DNA from 3 places in the Pseudarthrobacter sp. LMD1-1-1.1 genome. Region 3 is predicted to be linked to each of the others. Evidence: riboswitches for the same ligand, from Rfam matches in the RefSeq annotation. Region 3 holds a riboswitch; each other region holds the start of a gene.
What was found. A riboswitch is a leader RNA that binds a small molecule or an ion and turns the genes downstream of it on or off. The one in region 3 is predicted to bind thiamine pyrophosphate.
Positions count from the first base shown of each region.

Region 1 (7,115 bases), on a different contig from region 3:
CGTCGATCCGCATCTAGGCGTTGCCTTCGGCTTCCGGGGCGGCGGCTTCGTCCGAGTTGACGTCGAAAAGGCCGTCCGGCGGGGTGAGGAGGATGAAGCCTTCCTCGATGTTCACCTCAGGGACGATCTGCTCCACGAACGGGATGAGGATTTCGTCGCCGCCCGGGGTGGTGACCACCAGCAGGTCCTGGACCGGCATGGTGTTCAGGGCTGTCACTTTGCCCACCACCTGGGACCCGACCCGTGCTTCCAGGCCGACCAGTTCGTGCTCGTACCAGCCCTCGTCGTCGTCCTCGTCCAGCTCTTCGGTTTCGATGAAGAGCTTGGCTCCGCGGAGGGTTTCGGCACGGTTCCGGTCCGCCACTTCCTCAAAACCGAGCAGCAGGATGTCCTTGTTCCAGCGCGCACTGCTCACGGTCAGGGGACCGGCCGAGGCAGGCTGGACCACGAACTCCGTTCCGGGGACAAACCTGTCCTCCGGGGCGTCGGTCAACACCTGGACGGTGACTTCCCCGCGAATGCCGTGCGGCTTGCCAATCCGTGCCACCTGTAGCTGCATCTGTTCCTCTGTTCCGCGTTGTGGTGTTTCTACTGAAAGCACTTTGTTGTGAAAGAACTCCGGCCCCTCCACCTGGTGGTGGAGGGGCCGGAGCAAAAAGTGGTATTGCCGAGCGCTCAGCGGCGACGGTCGGTGTCGACGACGTCGACCCGTACCGGTTCGCCGCCGGCCAGTGCAGCCACCACGGTGCGCAAAGCGCGCGCGGTGCGGCCCTGGCGGCCAATCACCCGTCCGAGGTCGTCCTGGTGAACGCGCACCTCGAGGGTGTCCCCGCGGCGGTTGCTCTTGGAACTGACCTTGACGTCGTCCGGGGAATCAACGATTCCGCGGACCAGGTGCTCCAGCGCTTCTGCCAGCAATCTACTCAGCCTCGGTGGTCTCAGCTTCGGCGTCGGCCGGGGCCTCGGCAGCGTCAGACTTGGAAGCCTTCTTGGTGATGGCTTCCGGGATGATGACCGAGCCCTTTTCCGGGGCAACGAAAGCTTCCTTCTCGACCTTGGTCTTGAGGGTGCCTTCCTGGCCCGGCAGGCCCTTGAACTTCTGCCAGTCACCGGTGATCTTCAGGATCGCGGCAACCTGCTCGGACGGCTGGGCGCCGACGGACAGCCAGTACTGTGCACGCTCGGAGTTGACCTCGATGAACGAGGGCTCTTCGGTGGGGTGGTACTTGCCGATTTCCTCGATGGCGCGGCCGTCACGCTTGGTGCGTGAGTCCGCGACGACGATGCGGTAGTACGGGGCGCGCATCTTGCCGAAGCGCTTAAGGCGAATCTTTACGGCCACTTTTGTGGTCACTCCTGTTTCAGAAAAGGGGTGAACCCGGCGTTCTGCACCCGTGGGGCGGGCCATACTTGCGGGCTCGAAGGACAGGATCCGGACGCGGAGAGAGGGGCCACGCAGATCGAGTACCTGTTTATTGTGCCAGATGAGCGCTGTTATTTCGACTTGGCACTGCCGTCCGTGGCGCCGCAGGCCGCCCGAAGACTGCCTGCGGCCCGCAGGGCAGTTCCGAAAACGGACCGGGAAGGGTCAGGCGGACCAGACGTACAGCCCGGTCCGTTCGGAATCGTCGATTCCGGCAGCAAGTTCCGCCAGCTGCTGCACGTACGTCCGCGCCTGGGCGGCATCAAACGGCATGTCCTCCTGGGCGGCCCATTGCTCCGCCACGTCGTCAAGGACGTTGCCTTCGCCCTCGGTTTCATAGGTGAGCAGGTCGGCCAGGGCCCGGACCATTGCCGGCGGAACGGCAAGGAGGGAGTCGCTGGCGACATCGACCATGGTCAGCTCATAATCGGCCCCGCCGGCGTGGACGGCCGTCCCGGCAAGATCGCCGAGCTGCTCCACCTCGAAGTCGCTGATGCCCTGGATCCGCACGGCCTGGCCGGCAGCAGCGCCGTCCGCGGAGCCGCGTCCTTCATCAAGGAGGCCGGCGCGTTTCAGCGCGGCGTCATGGGTGGCGACAAAGATCTCGGTGAAGCCCATGGCTGGTGCCCTTCTTCCGTTGGCGGAGCTGCGCGCCGGGCGCTGCCTGCCGCCCGGCCGTACGGGATCAGCCTAGTAGCTGCGGGGCGGCCGGCGCACACCCGCGGTCCGCCCGCGCAGCGTGGCCCGGAGCGGGATTAATCAGCGGACGGCCACGCGGATCCGGTTCCGCCACGGGTCCTCGAACCTGAGTTCCGAACCGGTATGGTGGGCGGGCACCCCGGCAACCTTCAGGCGGTCGGTCAGCGCCCCGACGTCGTCCCCTGACGGAACCTCGATGAGCACCTCACCCAGCCCAAGGGTGTCCTTGCGCGGACCTGCGCCGCGGCTGTTCCAGACGTTCATGGCCATGTGGTGGTGGTAGCGGCCTGCGGAGACGAACAGTGCCTGCCCGTGCCAACCCGCGGTCTTTTCGAAACCGAGCGTTCCCACATAGAAGTCGCGGGCGGTCTGCACATCGCCAACCTGGAGGTGGACGTGGCCTACGCCGGCCGCCGTCTGCCGCTGGCCTTCCAGGGACTCCTCGGTGAGGTACTGCTCAAGGTAGCGCTGCGGCGGAAGCGCCAGGCTGTCCATGACCACGTCGGTCCCGTTCCAGGACCAGTTGCTGCGGGGGCGGTCCCAGTACAGCTCGATGCCGTTGCCCTCGGGGTCGGTGAAGTAGAAGGCTTCGCTGACCAGGTGGTCGGCACTGCCCGTGAAGGCCCGCGGCTCGTACTGGGCAGCAGTGGCGACGGTCGCGGCCAGGGAGGCCTGGTCCTCGAAGAGCAGCGCGGTGTGGAACAGGCCCGCCTCTCCCCTGCCGGGAAGGTGCAGTCCGGGAGCCGGCGCAAGGTGGACCAACGGCCGGCCCAGGCGGCCAAGGTAGAGCCCGCCGTCCTGCTCCGCCACCACCTCAAGGCCCAGCGCACGCTGGTAGTAGTCGGTCATGACCTTCATGTCGCCCACTTTGAGCATCACGGTGCCCATGGCGAGGTCGGCAGGAAGAAGATCCTGGCTGCTGGCTGATGCGGTCATTGAAGGCTCCTTGCATTGGCGGCCGTCCCATTGGCGGCCTGTCACCTATTAAAATTACTTGAAGCTTCAATTTATTCCAAGTCCCCGTGAACCGTTTGTCAGCGAATGATCCGCCCGCCCAGCACCACGTGCTCCAGCGCCGTAATGGCCTCCGGTACAGCCCGCGGATCTTCCCGGCATACGACGACGTCGGCGCGGGCCCCCTCTTCCACTCCATCCGCTCCCAGCCAGCTGCGTGCTGCCCAGCAGGCGGAGTCGAGGGCCGCGTCCATGGGGAGGCCGGCGGCGTGCAGGGCGAGGATTTCGTCGGTGATCCCGCCGTGCCGGATCACGCTGCCGGCATCGGTGCCGGCAAAGATGCGCACACCCGCTGCGTGGGCTTCCGCCACCCGCTCGAGCCTGCGTTCCCATAAGGCGCGCATGTGGGCTGCATAGCGCGGGAATTTCGCGTCCGCCTGGGCGGCAATGTCGGGGAAGGTGGCGATATTGATGAGCGTGGGCACGATCGGTACGCCCTGCTCCACGAACCGGGGCAGGTGGCGGGACAGGAGCCCGGTGGCGTGCTCGACGCAGTCGATGCCGGCGTCCAGCACCTGGTCCAGGGTGTCTTCGGCGAAGCAGTGCGCCGTCACCCTGGCGCCTTCGTCGTGCGCCGCCTGGACGGCATCGCGGACGACGGCGGCGGGAAACGACGGCGCCAGGTCACCGGCGCTGCGGTCAATCCAGTCACCCACCAGCTTGACCCAGCCGTCGCCGTCGCGCGCCTGCTTGCGGACGGCCTCCACGAGGCCGTCCGGTTCAACTTCCTCAGCGAAGCCCCGCAGGTAACGGCGCGTCCGGGCGATATGGCGCCCGGCACGGATCAACACCGGGAAGTCCCTGCCACCCTGCATCCAGCGGGTATCCGCCGGCGAGCCGGCATCCCGGACCAAGAGGGTTCCGGCGTTGAGGTCCGCCTGCGCCTGGTCCCTGGCGGCTGCGGGCTCCACGGGGCCTGCGGGGCCCAGGCCGATGTGGCAGTGGGCGTCCACGAAGCCCGGCAGGACCCATCCGTCGAGTACCCGGCCGGGAGGAGTGTCCGGCTTGTTGAACGTGAGCCTTCCGTCCACCGACCACAGTCCATGCCGCACCCGGTCCGGCGCGGTCAGGACGGGTCCACGGAAGTGGATGATGTCTGCCATGGGGCTCCTTTCGATGCCCGGTCAGGCTAGCACCGCAATTATGACAAGCCTGGGTCAGGGGCCTGTGGTAGCTTCGTTCCTGACCACACGGGTGCCCTTGCAGGGGCTGAGATCGGGCTGACGCAGCCTGCGACCGTTGAACCTGTCCGGGTAATGCCGGCGAAGGAAGTGAGTATTCCCTTGAGTACGCAAAACACCCAGTTGAACCCTGCCCTGCTGCCGTCCGCCGGGGAGCCCGGCGACACATCAGTTCCGCAGGTAACCCAGTCACTGAAGTCCCATTCCCTCGCCTACCTTGCGGACGAGGCGTCCGGGATCCGGGTACCGGTGACGGAAATTTCCCTTGAGCCGTCACCCAACGGCCAGCCGAACGCACCCTTCCGGACCTACCGGACTGCCGGACCCGGCAGCGACCCCGTCCGCGGGCTGCAGCCCTTCCGCGCAGAGTGGATCGCCGCGCGCGGGGACACCGAGCCCTACGGCGGCCGGGAGCGCAACCTGCTCGACGACGGCCGCTCGGCCGTGCGCCGCGGCGCTGCCTCCGCGGAGTGGAAGGGCGCACAGCCGGTGCCACGCCGCGCCGTCGACGGCCGGACGGTGACGCAGATGCACTATGCCCGGCAGGGAATCGTCACGCAGGAAATGCGCTTCGTGGCGCTGCGCGAAAACTGCGACGTTGAACTGGTCCGCAGCGAGGTTGCCGCCGGCAGGGCCATCATCCCGAACAACATCAACCATCCGGAATCCGAGCCGATGATCATTGGCAAGGCTTTCCTGGTGAAAATCAACGCGAACATTGGCAACTCCGCGGTGACGAGCTCCATCGCGGAGGAGGTGGACAAGCTGCAGTGGGCCACTCAGTGGGGTGCCGACACCGTCATGGACCTCTCCACCGGCGACGACATCCACACCACGCGGGAGTGGATCATCCGCAACTCCCCCGTGCCGATCGGGACGGTGCCGATCTACCAGGCGCTGGAAAAGGTCAACGGCGAGGCCAACGCACTCACATGGGAGATCTTCCGCGACACCGTGATCGAACAGTGCGAGCAGGGTGTGGACTACATGACCATCCACGCCGGCGTGCTGCTCCGCTATGTCCCGCTCACGGCCAACCGGGTGACCGGCATCGTGTCGCGCGGCGGCTCCATCATGGCCGGCTGGTGCCTGGCCCACCACCAGGAGAACTTCCTGTACACGCACTTCGACGAGCTGTGTGAAATCTTCGCCAAATACGACGTCGCCTTCTCCCTGGGTGACGGCCTCCGCCCTGGTTCCACGGCGGACGCCAACGACGCCGCGCAGTTCGCGGAGCTGGACACGCTCGCCGAGCTGACGCAGCGGGCCTGGGAATACGACGTCCAGGTGATGGTGGAGGGGCCCGGCCACGTTCCCTTCCACCTGGTCCGTGAGAACGTGGAACGGCAGCAGGAGCTGTGCAAGGGTGCGCCCTTCTATACCTTGGGCCCGCTGGTCACCGACATCGCTCCCGGCTACGACCACATCACGTCGGCAATCGGCGCCACCGAGATTGCCCGGTACGGGACCGCCATGCTCTGCTACGTCACGCCGAAGGAACACCTGGGCCTGCCCAACAAGGACGACGTCAAGACGGGTGTCATCACCTACAAGATCGCGGCGCACGCGGCGGACCTGGCCAAGGGCCACCCGGGGGCGCACGAACGGGACGACGCCCTGTCCAAGGCACGGTTCGAATTCCGCTGGCGCGACCAGTTCGCCCTGTCCCTGGATCCTGTGACCGCGGAGGCGTTCCACGACGAGACGCTTCCCGCTGAACCGGCCAAGACGGCGCACTTCTGTTCCATGTGCGGCCCCAAGTTCTGCTCCATGCGGATCAGCCAGGACATCCGTGACGAATACGGGTCGGCAGACTCGCAGGCGGCACTGGCGGACATGGCATCCGGCATGCGGGAGAAGAGCCAGGAGTTCCTGGCCAAGGGCGGCAAGGTGTACCTGCCGGAACCGACGGTCGCTGCCGGCAGCTAGGACGCCCGGGCGGGCTGGCTTCGGCTGACCCCGCTGATGAACTGGCGGATGGCCCGGTCCCCGTCCAGGGAGTCCTGGGGCCGGTGCCCTCCCGCGGCAACGCGGTGCAGGGCACCGGTCTCCTTGAGGTACCCGGCAATTTCCTCATAAAGCGGCTCCCAGCCACCGGACAGGACCAGCGTGGGGACACCGGGAACAATATGCAGCGGCGCATCCCAGGACGGCGCCTGAAGGCGCAGCCTGCGGGCGGAGCGTTTTTCCTCGATGGTGGCCGGCTGCTGGAGGTCGGTGGCGTAGACGCGGCGGACGAATTCGCGCTGGAAGTCGTCGTCACTGAGCTGGTGGCGGACGTCGAAAAGCGGCTGCATCAGGCTGATATGCGCGGCCGTGGCCGGCAGTTCCGCCGTCAGCGACAAGCAGGCCGGTTCCACCAGGGTCAGGGAAAAGACCAGGTCGGGACGTTCCACCGCGGCCATCATGGCGGGGATCGCCCCCTGGGAGTGCGCCACCACATGTCCGCCGGCGGCCCCGCGGCCATCGTCGGCAAGCGACCTTAGGATGATCGCGGTGTCTTCCGCGAAGGAGGATTCCAGCGGCTCCGCGGCGGAATCGTAGCCGTGCCTGCGGAGGAACAGGGCATCATAGGCAAGTCCCATGCCGTGCTGGCGGGGCCATGCGGCGGCGCCAAAGGTACCGGCGCCGTGCACGAACACTACCCTCTGCTTGAACATATCCCAACCCTATTCCACGGTGCCGGCATCCCAAGTAAGTAGCGCGAGGTGTCGTTTTGACCGGTCAAAACGACACCTGGCGCTACTCAGTTGGTTGCTACTTGCCCATGAACTTGTCGAAGCCCTTGGGAAGGTTCA
Region 1 covers NZ_JBEGHP010000001.1:1,119,870-1,126,984, reverse strand. The annotation lists gene trmD (tRNA (guanosine(37)-N1)-methyltransferase TrmD) at 1-13, opposite strand, end outside; gene rimM (ribosome maturation factor RimM) at 14-559, opposite strand; gene MRBLMD1_RS05340 (RNA-binding protein) at 676-918, opposite strand; gene rpsP (30S ribosomal protein S16) at 920-1,342, opposite strand; gene MRBLMD1_RS05330 (hypothetical protein) at 1,589-2,041, opposite strand; gene MRBLMD1_RS05325 (VOC family protein) at 2,183-3,058, opposite strand; gene MRBLMD1_RS05320 (amidohydrolase family protein) at 3,157-4,239, opposite strand; TPP riboswitch at 4,317-4,424, shown strand; gene thiC (phosphomethylpyrimidine synthase ThiC) at 4,420-6,246, shown strand; gene MRBLMD1_RS05310 (alpha/beta hydrolase) at 6,243-6,977, opposite strand; gene ffh (signal recognition particle protein) at 7,075-7,115, opposite strand, start outside.
Region 1: another riboswitch for thiamine pyrophosphate. It lies ahead of thiC (phosphomethylpyrimidine synthase ThiC); the one in region 3 lies ahead of MRBLMD1_RS18030 (ECF transporter S component).

Region 2 (7,115 bases), on a different contig from region 3:
CGTTGCGGCGGCGGGTGCGGGTGCGGGTCCGGCGGGCGCGGTTGGGCTTTTCGCCCTCTGCCGCGGGTGCCGCAGCTTCAGCGGCGGATGCGGTCTCCGGAGTTGAGGTACGACGACGGCGCTCGCCCGTGCGGCCCGTCGAGTCATTGCTCCGGCCGCCTTCGCGGCTGCCGCCCTTGCCGGCGTCGCTGTTTCCGCGGCCCCGTCCGTCCCGGTCGCGTGAGCGGCCCGCGTCGCGGCCGCCGCGGCTGTTCTTCTTGCCGGTCTCGCCGAGGTCCTCGAGGACTTCGGCGTCGACGCCGGCCAGGGTCCGCTTGTCGCGGGGCAGGCGGCCCTTGGTGCCCTCGGGGATGTCAAGGTCCGTGTAGAGGTGCGGCGAGGAAGAGTAGGTTTCCACCGGCTCCGGCACACTCAGCCCCAGCGCCTTGTTGATCAGGCCCCAGCGCGGCATGTCGTCCCAGTCCACGAACGTGACGGCGGTGCCCTTGTTGCCGGCGCGGCCCGTGCGGCCCACCCGGTGCAGGTAGATCTTCTCGTCTTCCACGCACTGGTAGTTGATGACGTGCGTAACGTCCTCGACGTCGATGCCGCGGGCGGCAACGTCGGTGGCCACCAGGACATCGACCTTGTTGTTGCGGAAGGCGCGCAGCGCCTGTTCGCGGGCGCCCTGGCCCAGGTCGCCGTGGATGGCGGCGGCGGCGAACCCGCGGTCCACCAGTTCCTCGGCCACCTTGGCGGCGGTGCGCTTGGTCTTGGTGAAGATAATGGTCCGCCCGCGGCCGCGGGCCTGCAGGATGCGTGCCACCACTTCGGTCTTATCCATGCTGTGCGCACGGTAGATCAGCTGGCGGATGTCGCGCTTGGTCAGGCCCTCGTCCTCCGGATCCGCGGCGCGGATGTGCGTGGGCTGGGTCATGTACCGGCGTGCCATGGCGATGACGGGGCCGGGCATTGTGGCGGAGAACAGCAGGGTCTGGCGGACGGCGGGCGTTGCCGCGATCAGCGTCTCCACGTCCGGCAGGAAGCCCAGGTCCAGCATTTCGTCGGCTTCGTCCAGCACCACGATCTTGACGTTCTTCAGGCTCAGGTGCTTCTGCTTGAAAAGGTCGATCAGCCGGCCGGGGGTTCCCACCACTACCTCGACGCCCTGCTTGAGGGCTTCGACCTGCGGCTCGTAGGCGCGGCCGCCGTAGATGGTGGTGATCCTGGCGTTGCGCTTGCGCGCCGCCGTCTGAAGGTCGTTCGCTACCTGGACCGCCAATTCACGGGTGGGAACAATGACCAGGGCCTGCGGTGCGCCGGGCACGGCCAGCTTGGCGTAGCCGGGATCATCCTGCCCGATCACGCGCTGCAGCGCCGGAATGCCGAAGCCCAGGGTCTTGCCGGTACCGGTCTTGGCCTGGCCGATGATGTCGTGGCCGCCCAGCGCGACCGGCAGGGTCATGGCCTGGATGGGGAAGGGGTGGGTGATGCCGGCGTCGGCCAGGGATTCAACGATGTCTGCGCGGACGTTGTAGTCGGCGAAGGACTTCTCCGCGATCTCGTGCGGCGTCTCGTCGGAGATGATGGTTTCTTCCGGCTCGATGGTCTCCGTGCCGGACTCATCGCTCAGGAGCTGGTGGGTATGCAATTCACTCACAGGGGAGTTTCCTTATTCATTTGGGCAATGGCGCTGCCTGCTCAACGGGCCGGCCCATGGCTGGCCGCTCCGGAGCACGCTCAGGCGCGCAAGCGATTCCAGTGGAAGCCGATCGCGGGCTATCTAAATGCTGGCACTGGTGACCAACGGGTACTTCTCAAGATCGCGTAGGGGCGGGCTTGTTGGTTTCAAATCAAGGAAATCAACGACCGGGCATCCAGTTCTACCCCTCCAGTCTAGCCGTACGGGCGCGGAAACACGGTTTCGGCCCGCCCAGGGGCCCGCCGGCCCGTCAGGAAATGAGTTCGAAGTGGATCTGCCGGGTGGTGATGTCCGAGGAAACCAGCCGGACGCGGACCTTGGTGCCGGACTCCAGTTCGCCCGCGCAGCGTGCAGTCACCGCAGGTTCGGCGATCTGGATGATCCCCGAACTTCCGTTCCCGTTTCCGTTGCCGTTTTTCCCGTTCCCGTTTCCATTCTTGCTATTCCCGTTGCCGTTTCCGTTCTGCGGCTTGGATCCGGAAATGACGATCGCATCAAACTCCTGCCCGATGTGGTTCAGCAGCAGCGCCGCTTCCACGGTGTCCAGGGCCAGGCGTTCCATGCGGGAGGCCAGCTGGTCCGATCCCGCCATGATGCCCGGGAGCAGCGGCAGGGCTTCCCGCGCCCAGCCGGGAACGTCGCCGCCGTTGCTCAGGGCCTCGCAGATGACCAGCACGAAGCGGTCCACGAGGCGGCGCAGCGGCGCGGTGGTGTGGGCATAGGCTGCGCCGATGGCCGACTGGATGCCGTCTTCCGGGACAGTGCCGTCGAAAGCTGTGTAGGACGCGCCACGGAACAGCATGCCGGCTGAGTGCATGATGGCCAGCTGGCGCGGATCGGTGGGATCGAGGGACCGGAGGTACTCGCCGTAGCTGACTTCCCCGTCCCATGGCCTGCCCAGCACCTCGGTCTGCAGCCGGAAATGCCGCAGGGACCGTTCATCCGGGGCAGGCATGGTGCGCAGGATGCCCACTTTGCCCTCCAGCATGAGCTGTGCGGCCGCCATTCCGGTCATCAGCGAAATCTGTGCATTCCAGTCCTCCACGGGAAGCTGCGGAACAGCGTCGATCCGGTAGCCGCCGTCGGGCAACTGGACGATCTCCTGCTCAGGCATGTTCAGGCTGGCGCCCCCGCGTGCCCGTTCCAGCGCCACCCGCTTCAGTCCCACCTCGCGGAGCAGGCCCAGTACGGGGGAGGCAGTCCCGGCGTCGAGATCGGCCTGGGCGCCTTTGTAGCTGAGCTTGTCACGGCTGATGACCCGCGCCCTCCGGACGCCGACGGACAGCACTGTCGCGTCGCCGTCGAGCGTGAAGTCCCAGACGAAAGCCGAACACTCCTGGCCGGGCAGCAGGCTTCCGGCGCCCTCGCTGATCACCTCGGGGTGCAGCGGGATCCGTCCGTCCGGGGCGTAGAACGTCTGTCCGCGGCGCCGCGTCTCGGCGTCCAGCGGGCCGCCCGGAGCAACAAACGCCGGAACGTCGGCGATGGCGTACATGACCCGGTAGCCGTTTCCGTCCGGTTCGATGAACACTGCCTGGTCCAGGTCCGTGGAGGACGCCGGATCGATGGTCACGAATCCGACGGCGGTCAGGTCGTAGGACGGCAGTTTCAGCGCGGCGATGGCGGCGCGGGCGTCTTCCACTGCTTCGGCGGGGTACGGTCCTGGCAGTTCAAGTTCCGTCCGCAGCAGGCCCAGCGCCTCTTCCAGGGCGTTCTTGTGGTCATGGACGTTGGGGGCCAACCGATGATGTGACACAAAAATCAGCGTATCCCCAAGTCCCGGAATTAAGCAGGCTCAGGAGCCGGTGCCGTCCAGCGCGTCGAGAAGGGAGGCGGCGGCGGCCGCGGGGTCGGGTGCTTCGGTGATGGCGCGGACCACCACGATCCTGCCGGCACCGGCCTCCACAACGTCGCGGACGTTTCCGTGGTCGATGCCGCCGATGGCAAACCATGGCACGGGATCTCCGGCCTGCGGGGAGGCTTCGGCGGCATATGTCACCAGTTCGGGGCCGACGGCGGCCCTGCCGGGTTTGGTGGGCGTGGCCCAGACCGGACCCACGCAGAAGTAGTCCAGCCCGGACGGCCCAACGGTTGCGGCCAACGCGGCGTCCACCTGCTCAGTGGTGTGGCTGGAGAGTCCAATGGCCGCGTTGCCGTTGACCAGCGTCCGCGCTGCCGGCAGCGGAAGGTCCTTCTGGCCGATGTGGAACACCGGCGCCCCGGACAGCACGGCGATGTCCGCACGGTCGTTGACGGCCCACAGCCGGCCATGGCGTACCGCTGTTTCCTTCAGGACTGCCAGGAGGTCCAGTTCCTCTGCGGCTTCGATGGTCTTGTCGCGCAGCTGGATGATGTCCACGCCGCCGGCAAACGCGGCGTCAACGAAGTCCGCGAAGTCGCCGCGCGCGGTCCGTGCGTCGGTGCAGAGGTACAGGCGCGCTGCCTTGAGGGCGTCAATGTGGCCCGCGTTGGCAACTTCGGCGGGGAGGGCAGCGGAGGCTGGGGCGTGGGGGCCGGCGGGCAGGGATGAGGCGGACACATTCATGCCTGCAAGCCTAGTTCCTCTAAACTGGGCTGGTACTGCGGGAGCCCGCGGCAGCTGTCACAAAGCGCCGGGCTGAGAGGGCGTCAGAGCCGACCGCTTGACCTGATCCGGTTAATGCCGGCGTAGGGAAGGAACCACATGCGCAACCCCGTTGACGATCTCCCCGGGCCCGCAGGCGCCAGCGCAAACTCCACCGTCCGTGCCGACGTCGCCGTCATCGGCGGGGGAGTGGTGGGCCACGGCATCGCCTGGGAGGCGCAGCGTTCCGGACGCTCCGTTGCCCTGATCGATGACTCACCCGGAAACGGTGCCAGCTGGGCCGCCGCGGGCATGCTGGCCCCGGTCAGCGAACTGCACTACCAGGAGGAGGACCTCCTGGAACTGATGCTTGAGGCGTCGTCCCGCTGGCCAGGGTTCGCTGCCGGGATCGCCGGTGCGACGGGGGCGGATTGCGGATACCTGACGACGCCGACACTCGCCGTGGGTGCCGACGCCGCTGACCGCCGCGCGCTGATGGACCTCCGCGCGGTACAACAGGCCAACGGACTGGGGGTGGAGCCACTGACCGTGCGCGAAGCCCGCAAACGCGAGCCGCTGCTCAGCCCCGCCATCGCCTGCGCCCTGGACACACCCGCGGACCACCAGGTGGATCCCCGGCGTTTGGTGGCGGCCATGCGGCTGGCACTCGCGGGCGCTGCACTGAAGTCCCCGGAGCTGGCCGCCGCGGGCGCGGTGGATGGGTATGCCGTGCCGGACCGGGCCGCCGGCCTGCTGTGGGAGGGCGGAAGCGTCGTCGGCACCTCACTGGCTGGCGGCGGCACCGTCCTGGCAACGGAAACCATCGTGGCCAACGGCCTGCAGGCAGGGGACCTTGGCGGCCTGCCCGACGGCCTCGACCTGCCACTGCGCCCAGTCCACGGGGACATACTCCGTCTCGCCGTTCCGCAGCACCTCCAGCCCCTGGTGACCTCCACGGTTCGAGGGCTGGTGCACGGAGTCCCCGTCTACATCGTCCCCCGGCAGGACGGGACTGTGGTGATCGGGGCAACCCAGCGCGAGGACGCGCTCTCCGATGCCGTGAGCGCCGGAGGCGTCTACCAGATGCTGCGGGACGCGCAGGCGCTGGTGCCCGCCGTCGCTGAACTGGAACTGCTCGAGTGCACCGCCCGGGCCCGCCCCGGTACCCCTGACAACGCGCCCCTGCTGGGCCGCGTGCCGGTGGATCCGGGGTCCGGAAACCCTGCCGCCGGGCATGTCCCGGGACTCATCATCGCCACCGGGTTCTTCCGGCACGGCGTCCTGCTCACCCCCGCCGCAGCCGCCATCTGCACGGCACTGCTGGACGGGACATCAGATTCCCGCTGGTCGCCCTTCAGCCCGGAGCGGTTCTCCCGGCCGGCGGCAGCCGCCACCACACCCCACATCAAGGAGACAGCGTGAACATCACCCTGAACGGAAACACGCACGAGGTGGCCGACGGCGCCTCCATCACCACGCTCGTCAGCCAAGTCACCGGACGCCCGCTGGCACCCAACGGACAGGCGACGGACGGCGGGAAACTGGGCGTCGCCGTCGCACATAATGCCCAGGTGGTGCCGCGGAGCCAATGGTTCGCCACCGCGCTCGCCGAGGGCGACGATATTGAACTTGTCACTGCAGTACAGGGAGGCTGACGCCATGACCGAAACCAGCACCATCAACCCCGCCGGAAACCCGGGCGCCGCCGACGCCCTGGTGATTGACGGCGTCGCCCTCGGATCCCGGCTCATCATGGGCACGGGCGGGGCACCCAGCCTGGACGGCCTGGGCGCAGCGCTGCTGGCCTCCGGCACCGCCCTGACCACGGTGGCCATGCGCCGGTACTCCACGGCTGAAACCGGTTCGCTGTTCCAGCTGCTGGTGGACCATGGGATCCGCGTGCTGCCCAACACGGCCGGCTGCTTCACGGCCAGGGATGCGGTCCTGACCGCCGAACTGGCGCGGGAGGCCCTGGAGACCGACTGGGTGAAACTGGAGGTCATCGCCGACGAGCAGACCCTCCTGCCGGACGCCGTGGAACTCGTGGACGCCACGGAGCAGCTGGTCAACCGCGGGTTCAAGGTCTTCGCCTACACGAATGACGACCCCGTGCTTGCGTTGCGGCTGGAGAACCTCGGCGCCACCGCCGTCATGCCGCTGGGCGCCCCGATCGGCACCGGACTGGGGATCCTGAACCCGCACAACATCGAGCTGATCGTTTCCCGCGCGTCGGTGCCGGTGGTCTTGGATGCAGGCATCGGCACGGCGTCAGACGCCGCGCTGGCCATGGAGCTGGGCTGCGACGCCGTCCTGCTGGCCACGGCAGTGACGCGTGCCCAGAACCCCGCGCTCATGGGCGAGGCATTCAAGCACGCAGTGATCGCCGGCAGGATGGCCAGGGCCGCCGGGCGCATCCCGCGCCGGGAGCACGCCCTTGCCTCCTCCGCGATGGAGGGCCGGGCGGAGTTCCTCTGACCCCCGTGAAACAGGTGTGGCCACCGCCCGGATGGGTGGTGGCCACACGCGTATGTACTGCCCTGCCGGCGGTCAGCGCCGCAGAATAACAGTCAGGCGTTCCGTGTCGCGGCGGGCGCGGGTACGGCCCAGGTAGATGACGGCGGCGATGGCCGCAGCTACTCCCAGGACCATGGGCAGGACCCACGGAAGCCACGTGGTCCCCGGCAAGTAGCCGAAGCCCGCAGTCATCAGGATGATCCAGGCCAGCGCCGCAACACCCGCGGCAACACCGGCCGGAACTGCCGCACCGTATTTGGCATGCCGCTTGTCATTGGCCCAGACGACGAAGCCGGCGGCGACGGTTGCCAGCACCACGATGGTCAGCGAAAGCATGGATCTCCTTGGAAAACTGCG
Region 2 covers NZ_JBEGHP010000001.1:746,496-753,610, forward strand. The annotation lists gene MRBLMD1_RS03650 (DEAD/DEAH box helicase) at 1-1,639, opposite strand, end outside; gene MRBLMD1_RS03655 (RNB domain-containing ribonuclease) at 1,932-3,437, opposite strand; gene thiE (thiamine phosphate synthase) at 3,477-4,226, opposite strand; TPP riboswitch at 4,254-4,372, shown strand; gene thiO (glycine oxidase ThiO) at 4,365-5,666, shown strand; gene thiS (sulfur carrier protein ThiS) at 5,663-5,899, shown strand; gene MRBLMD1_RS03675 (thiazole synthase) at 5,904-6,719, shown strand; gene MRBLMD1_RS03680 (hypothetical protein) at 6,792-7,094, opposite strand.
Region 2: another riboswitch for thiamine pyrophosphate. It lies ahead of thiO (glycine oxidase ThiO); the one in region 3 lies ahead of MRBLMD1_RS18030 (ECF transporter S component).

Region 3 (7,115 bases):
GGGGATCCTGGGTGCGCTGGCCCAAAGCGACATCAAGAGGCTCCTCTCGTTCACCCTGGTCAGCCACATCGGCTACATGGTGTTCGGGCTGGCCATGTCCTCCGCAGTGGGACTGGCAGCGGCGGTCTTCTACGTGGCGCACCACATCACCATCCAAACCAGCCTTTTCATGGTGACCGGCCTGATCGAGCGCCGCGGCGGCAGCTCGTCCGTGGACCGGCTGGGCGGCCTCGCAAAGCTCTCGCCCATGCTGGCCCTGCTGTTCTTCATTCCCGGAATGAACCTGGCCGGCATCCCGCCGTTCTCCGGGTTCCTGGGCAAGGTGGGGCTGCTGCAGGCCGGTGTCCAGCTGGGCACACCACTGGCCTATGCGCTGGTGATCGGCGGTGTGGTGACCAGCCTCCTGACGCTGCTGGCCATCGCCAGGGTTTGGAACCGCGCGTTCTGGCGCCGCCCCACCGATGCCGAACATCCGGACCCGGTGCTCCTGGCCCCTCCCGTGGCGAGGCTCTCCGGTCCAGGCGCCAAGGTCAACAACACCGTGACGCTCCTGCCGCGCACCATGGTGGGTTCGACAGCGGGCCTGGTGGTGCTCGGCATTGCCCTGACCGTCTTTGCCGGACCGCTGTTCGCTCTCTCGGACCGGGCCGCCCGGGACATGCTTGACCGGACGCCGTACATCGAGGCGGTGCTGGGCGACGGTACTTCCGTCCCGGGCACAACCGCCGGGGGAGGAGGGCGATGAGCCGCAAACGTATTTCGCTGCGCCAGGAGCTGCCGCTGCTGGTCTGGCTGGTGATCGTCTGGGGCGCCCTGTGGCAGGATTTCAGCCCCGGAAACCTGTTGTTCGGTGCCCTCCTGGCCGTGGGCGTGGCCCGGCTCTTCTACCTTCCGCCGGTGGAGCTCAGCGGCCGCTTCAATATCCTCTACGCCGTGCCCTTTGCGCTGGCCTTCGTCGGCAAGGTGGTGGTGGCCAGCGCCCAGGTACTGTACCTGGCAACGGCCCGCGGACCCAAGGTGACCAACGCCGTCGTCGCGGTGAAGCTGAGGAGCCACCAGGACCTGATCGTCACCGCCACCGGCCATGTGATCTCCCTGATCCCGGGCTCGCTGGTGGTGGAGGTGGACCGTTCCACGTCCACCCTCTACCTGCACGCCCTTAACATCACCTCAAAACAGGACGTGGAGGGCCTGCGGAACGAAGTCCGTTCCATTGAAGCCGGCCTGATCCGCATCATGGGCAGCCGCGAGGAACTCGAAGAAGTGCGAATGGAGGCCACCGCATGATGAACGTTGTCCTGGCCGTTACGGCCGTCATTTTCTCGCTGGCCGCGGCGGGTGCCATCCTTCGGATCGCCCGAGGCCCGTCGCTGCTGGACCGGGTCCTGGCCGCCGACGTCCTGCTCGCCATCCTGGGCGGGGCGCTGTGCATCGATATGGCAGTGAACCGGCACTTGAACAACCTGATGCTGGTGGTGGCCATCTCCATCATCGGGTTCATCGGGTCCGTGACGGTGGCCCGGTTCGTGGCGGACCGGAGGGTGAAGCCCAATGAATCCTGACTTTTCCGGGCCGGATGCCTGGATCGACGCTGTCTCGGCAGTGTTCATGGTGGTGGGCGCGCTCATGTCCCTGGGCGCGGCGATTGGCCTGCTGCGCTTCCCGGACCTGCTGAGCCGCATGCATGCCGCCACCAAGCCCCAGGTCCTGGGCCTGTTCCTGCTGCTGGCCGCCATTGGGCTGCAGATGCGGACCTGGTGGGTGTGGCCGGTCCTGGCTGTGGCATGGATCTTCCAGCTGCTCACGGTGCCCGTATCCGCCCACATGGTGGGCCGGGCCGGCTACCGCACCAAGCACCTGCACCGGGAGCTGCTCACAGCCGACGAGCTGGAAGCCGTGGTGCAAAAAGCCGCCGCCGAGACCGCCCTGGAGGACAGTTCCGACGACGGCCGGTAACGCTAAGCGAAGCTTTGGGCAGCTAGACGATGTCCTGCGTCTTGGCGAACCGGGTGATGGCGCGCTGGGTGCCGCGGTTGGCCAGGACCTGGATGATGGCACTGACAGACGCCGAGATCAGCGCGAAGGTCAAAGCAGACCGGAGGCTGGTGGGGACGTCCTCGTTCTTGCCGGTGGGGGCTTTCTGCCCCGTGGTCTTTTCCCAGATGGTGTTGACCAGCTTGGTGCCGGCCAGGCCTGCGCCTAGGCTCACGGCGGTCCCGAGCAGTTTGATGAGAAGGTTCATTGCTGGTACTCCTTGCGGGCGGAAAACGGACTGGTCCCAGCCTAGCCTCACACCCGGGCTGGTCCGGGCAGGGCGTGGCCGGCGGGCGGCTCTGTGGTCAGGCCGGGGGCTGGCCGCCCTTGGGTTCGGTGCGGAACTTGATCATCTTGTGGGTGCCGTCGCAATAGGGCTTGATGGCGGACGCCCCGCACCGGCACAGGGCGACGGTCCTCCGCTCCCTGGGCACGGCGTCGCCGGAAGGGGTAACGATCTCGAAGTCACCCCTGACAATGAGGGGACCATCGGGGCACACCACGATCGAGCCGGGGGCGGGTTCCTGCTCCACGTCCGGCCGTGTTCCATGCTGTTCGAAGTTCATGCCTGCACCACATTCATTGTTGTTTCCGGTTTCCTCGGCGCCCAGCCGCTGCGGCTTCGCAGAATCGTCGTAGGCCTGCCGCGAGCTTGTCACGCTGCCGCCGGCACGGCCGCCCGGAGCGATGTTTCCCCGGCTTCCCAGGAGGACAGGAGGTGGGCGGAGACGCGGCCGTCGATCGCCATGACGGCGGTGGCGCCGAACAGGACGTCCGCAAGGAGCTTTGGCTCTGCTTCAACCAGGCCGCCGGCGAGGTCCCGCCCGGCAATCTGTTCATGCACGGCGTCCGCCTCCACATGCTCATCGAAGTAGTGGGTGACGTCCGCGGCGAAACCGTGCCGGCGGAATCCGTTGCCGTAGAAGCGGTTGGGCTGGGATGAGGTCATTTCGTAGATGGCCAGGTGGCCGGTGATGGCCCCGCGGAGCCGCCGGTTCAGGCCGCACAGCGACATGAGGTTCACGGATGCGAGGGAGACGGCCGGGATGGTGTCGACGTAGGCGCCGTACCTGTCATCCAGGCCCAGCCCGCGCATGGTCCGGGCAAACAGCGCGCTGTGCATCCGTTCCGGCCTGCCGCCGCCGTATTCGTCGGCCTGGATTTCCACGAGGGCAGCCTTGGCCCGGCCGGTGAGCCGCGGAATGGCCCAGGTGTGTGGATCGGCTTCCTTCAACTGGTACACGGACTTGTGGATCAGGAACTCTTTGAGCTGCTCCAGGCTTGCCTTCCGTGCGACAAAGCGGGAAACGCTGGGACCGGTGTCCATAGAGGCGAGGCCAAAAAGGACGTCGGCAACGGCATCGCTGGTCATGGCAATCCCGGCGGCCAGGTCGGCGTCACCGGCGGCCTGGCGTGCGGCGGCACGAAGGGCGGCTTCGAAGGGTTCCTCGATCAGGCGCCGGACCCTGATCAGGGCCGGTTCCCACTCCCAGGCGTCGCTGACCCCGTCCAGGCCCGAATAATGCAGTTCGTAGAGGCAAAAGAGGGACAGCTGGATGTCTTCGTCGGCGATGATGTCACCGGTTCCGGCCACCTGCCCCGCTACCAGCCGGTACAGCCCGTCCAGCTCGGGCGTGGCTGCATCAGGGGCCTTGGACAGGGCCGCAAAGAGGGCGCTGCTGATGGGGCCTCTGGTGTCCGGGATTCTCATGGTGCTCCTTGATTGCCGCGCCGGTTCCGGGAAGGGGCGCCGATGGTGCCCCCATTCCCTTTGGTGTCGTACCCCGGGGACAACATAGTAAGCATGATTACTAATGAAAGCTAAGCAGCCTGCTGCCGCCTGGCATGTACGGGTGCTTGTCCCGCTGCGCCTGGTCAGCCAGGGCTGGTTGGCCGGCGCTACTCGTCCAGCGCCGACCCCAGGATGTCGCGCAGTGCCTCAACCACCAGTTCGTGGTCCTGCAGCTGCGGCAGTCCGGACACCGCCACGGAAGCCACCACCCCAACGCCCGTGACGTGGATCGGAAACGCGCCCCCGTGTGCCGCGTAGCGGGACTGGTCGAACCAGGCGTTGTCCTCGATCCGGCCGCCGCCCAGCCGGCCACGCAGTCCCACCAGGAGGGAGGGCGCCTCGTACCGGAGGGCAGTGCGCTGCTTGGCCCGGATCCAGTGGCCGTTGTCAGGCGTGGCGCCCGGAAGCGCGACATGGAACAGCACCTGCTCACCCTTGGCGATGTCGATGGCGATGGGCAACGACCGCTCCTTGCCCAGTTCAACGAGGAGCAGGCCAAGGTTCAACGCATCGTCCAGCGAGAAGCCGGGAAACTGGAGCTCCCGGACCTCCGCCTCAATCCGGGCAATCTGAGCCTCCAGTGAGCCCTCCGGCTGGGCGTCGCCAGAATCAGGATCGAACCCGGTCACATCCGGTGGATTGGCGGTCATGGCCCTCAATCTACTCCTGCCAGGTGTAAACTTGACCACGCCCAACTGGGCGAAATAAACAGCGTTACCCAACCACAAAGCAACACTAAAAACGACAGGGGAGCGCCGCCGTCGGGCATCCTGGCACAGGCCGGGCACCGCAGGTGGGCGCTGAGAGTGCGGACAGCCGCAGACCCTCGAACCTGATCCGGTTAGTACCGGCGCAAGGGAGTCGAGTTCTCAAAGTGTCGCGGATGCACGGCCACAGGCCGGCAGCCGGGTCCACTTTCCCCTCCTGTTTCCCAGGAGGATCACATGAGTACTGCAGCAATCAAGAAGACCACCAGTAAGTCCTGGCGCGTCGTGGACATCGTCGTCGCCGCCCTGGTGGCCATCGCGGGCGGCGTCATCTTCTGGGCATGGGATCAGGGGGCCGCCGCACTGTCCGCCCCCATGAACGCCGCCTACCCGCCCCTGACCGGACTGCTGGCGGGCGGCTGGATGATTCCCGGGGTGCTGGGCATGCTCATCATCCGCAAGCCCGGAGCCGCCCTGTTCTGCGAGACCGTAGCCGCCACCGGCGAACTGCTGATGGGTTCCCAGTACGGCGCCTCGGTCCTGTTCTCGGGTTTCATCCAGGGCCTGGGCGCGGAAATCATTTTCGCGATCTTCGTCTACCGCAAGTTCAACCTGCCTGTATCGCTGCTGGCCGGCGCCGCGGCAGGGTTCTTCTGCGGCCTGAATGACTCGTTTGCCCCGTGGGGCTGGAACATTGCCTACTCCGGCGCGGACAAGCTCGCCTACATCGTGCTGACCACCCTTTCCGGGGCCATCCTTGCGGGCGCTTTGTCCTGGCTTGCCACCCGCGGCCTGGCCCGCACCGGCGTGCTGAGCTCCTTCGCGTCCCGCAAGGCTGCCACGGAGCCCGTCTTCTCCTGATGGCACCCTCCCAGGACGCCTCCGGCACGGTCCGGCCTGCCGCCATCGCCGCCCGCGGCTGGGGATGGCGGCACGCCGGAAGGGCCAAGCCCGCCGTCCACGGCCTTGACCTGGACATCGCCCCCGGGGAGCGGGTGCTCCTGCTGGGGCCTTCCGGCGCCGGGAAGTCCACGCTGCTGCACGCCCTGGCCGGCGTCCTGGGAGACATCAACGACGACGGCGAGGCAGGCGACGCCGACGAGTCCGGTTCGCTGCTGGTGGACGGAGCCCCGCCACGGGCACGGCGCGGCCGCGCCGGTCTCATGCAGCAGGACCCGGAGACCCAGGTGGTCCTGTCGCGGGTGGGGGACGACGTCGCCTTCGGCGCCGAAAACCTTGCGGTGCCCCGCGACGCCATCTGGCCGCGCGTTCACGAGGCCCTTGCCGACGTCGGGCTCGCCCACCTCCCGCTGGACCACCCGACGTCGGCCCTCTCCGGCGGCCAAAAGCAGCGCCTGGCGCTGGCGGGCATCCTGGCAATGCGTCCCGGACTGATCCTGCTGGACGAGCCCACCGCCAACCTGGACCCGGACGGCGTGCTGGAGGTCCGCGACGCCGTGGCCCGCTCCCTGGACAAAACCGGGGCGACGCTGGTGGTGGTGGAGCACCGGGTGTCCGTCTGGAAGGACCTCGTGGACCGGATCGTGGTCCTGCAGCCCGGCTCCGCCGCGGATCCTGCAGTGCTCCTGGACGGGCCGCCGGACCGCGTCCTTACGGAGGCGCGGACCATGCTGGCCGCTGCCGGCGTGTGGGTGCCCGGGTATGTGCCGGCCACACGCGCCCGCGCCGCCGTCCCGGCTCCCGGTGCAGGCAGCCTCCTGCTGGCCGCAGAGCAGCTGGGCGTCTCCCGCGAACGCCCCCGCCGCAAAGGCTTCCGGAAGATCCCGCCGGTCCCGGTTCAGGAGGGCGTGGCCGCGCAGGTCCGTGCCGGGCAGGCCCTTGCCATCACCGGCGCCAACGGTGCCGGCAAGTCCACGTTCGCGCTGACCCTCGCAGGGCTGCTTGAGCCGGTGGCCGGAAAGGTGTCCGCCACGCTGGACCTCAGCCGCGGCGCCGGCATCGATCCGTACAAGTGGAAGGCCGAGCAGCTGATTTCGCGGGTGGGCACGGTGTTCCAGGAGCCGGAGCACCAGTTCGTCACCGGAAAGGTCCTTGACGAGCTGCTCTTCGGCCCGCGGCACCTGGGGCACGGCGAGGACCGGGTTGAGGAACTGCTGGAGCGGCTGCGCCTTACCCAGCTGGTGGACGCCAACCCCTATACGCTCTCCGGCGGTGAGAAGCGCCGGTTGTCCGTGGCCACCGTCCTGGCCGCCAGCCCCCAGGTGCTGATCCTGGACGAGCCCACGTTCGGCCAGGATGCCAATACCTGGGCCGAGCTGGCATCGTTCCTGTCCGAGCTCCTTGATGGCGGCACCGCGGTCGTAGCCGTGACCCATGATGCCGAATTCACGGAGGCGCTGGGCGGGGCGGAACTGCGGATGGCCGTGGCGGAAGCGGTGGCGCCATGAGGCAGCAACTCACCTTGAGCGGCAACCACGCCCTTCTTGCCCGCGCCAACCCTTTGAGCAAGTTCGCGGCCGTCCTGCTCATCACGGCCGTCCTGGCGCTGTCCATCGACTGGGTGTCCGCGTCCGTGGCCCTGGTGTTCGAACTTCTGTTGTTTCCCCTGGCCGGCCTCACTT
Region 3 covers NZ_JBEGHP010000024.1:342,583-349,697, reverse strand. The annotation lists gene MRBLMD1_RS18070 (Na+/H+ antiporter subunit D) at 1-745, shown strand, start outside; gene MRBLMD1_RS18065 (Na+/H+ antiporter subunit E) at 742-1,287, shown strand; gene MRBLMD1_RS18060 (monovalent cation/H+ antiporter complex subunit F) at 1,284-1,562, shown strand; gene mnhG (monovalent cation/H(+) antiporter subunit G) at 1,552-1,956, shown strand; gene MRBLMD1_RS18050 (DUF4235 domain-containing protein) at 1,979-2,242, opposite strand; gene MRBLMD1_RS18045 (CDGSH iron-sulfur domain-containing protein) at 2,340-2,693, opposite strand; gene MRBLMD1_RS18040 (iron-containing redox enzyme family protein) at 2,690-3,745, opposite strand; gene MRBLMD1_RS18035 (heme-degrading domain-containing protein) at 3,934-4,476, opposite strand; TPP riboswitch at 4,563-4,703, shown strand; gene MRBLMD1_RS18030 (ECF transporter S component) at 4,771-5,394, shown strand; gene MRBLMD1_RS18025 (ABC transporter ATP-binding protein) at 5,394-6,941, shown strand; gene MRBLMD1_RS18020 (energy-coupling factor transporter transmembrane component T family protein) at 6,938-7,115, shown strand, end outside.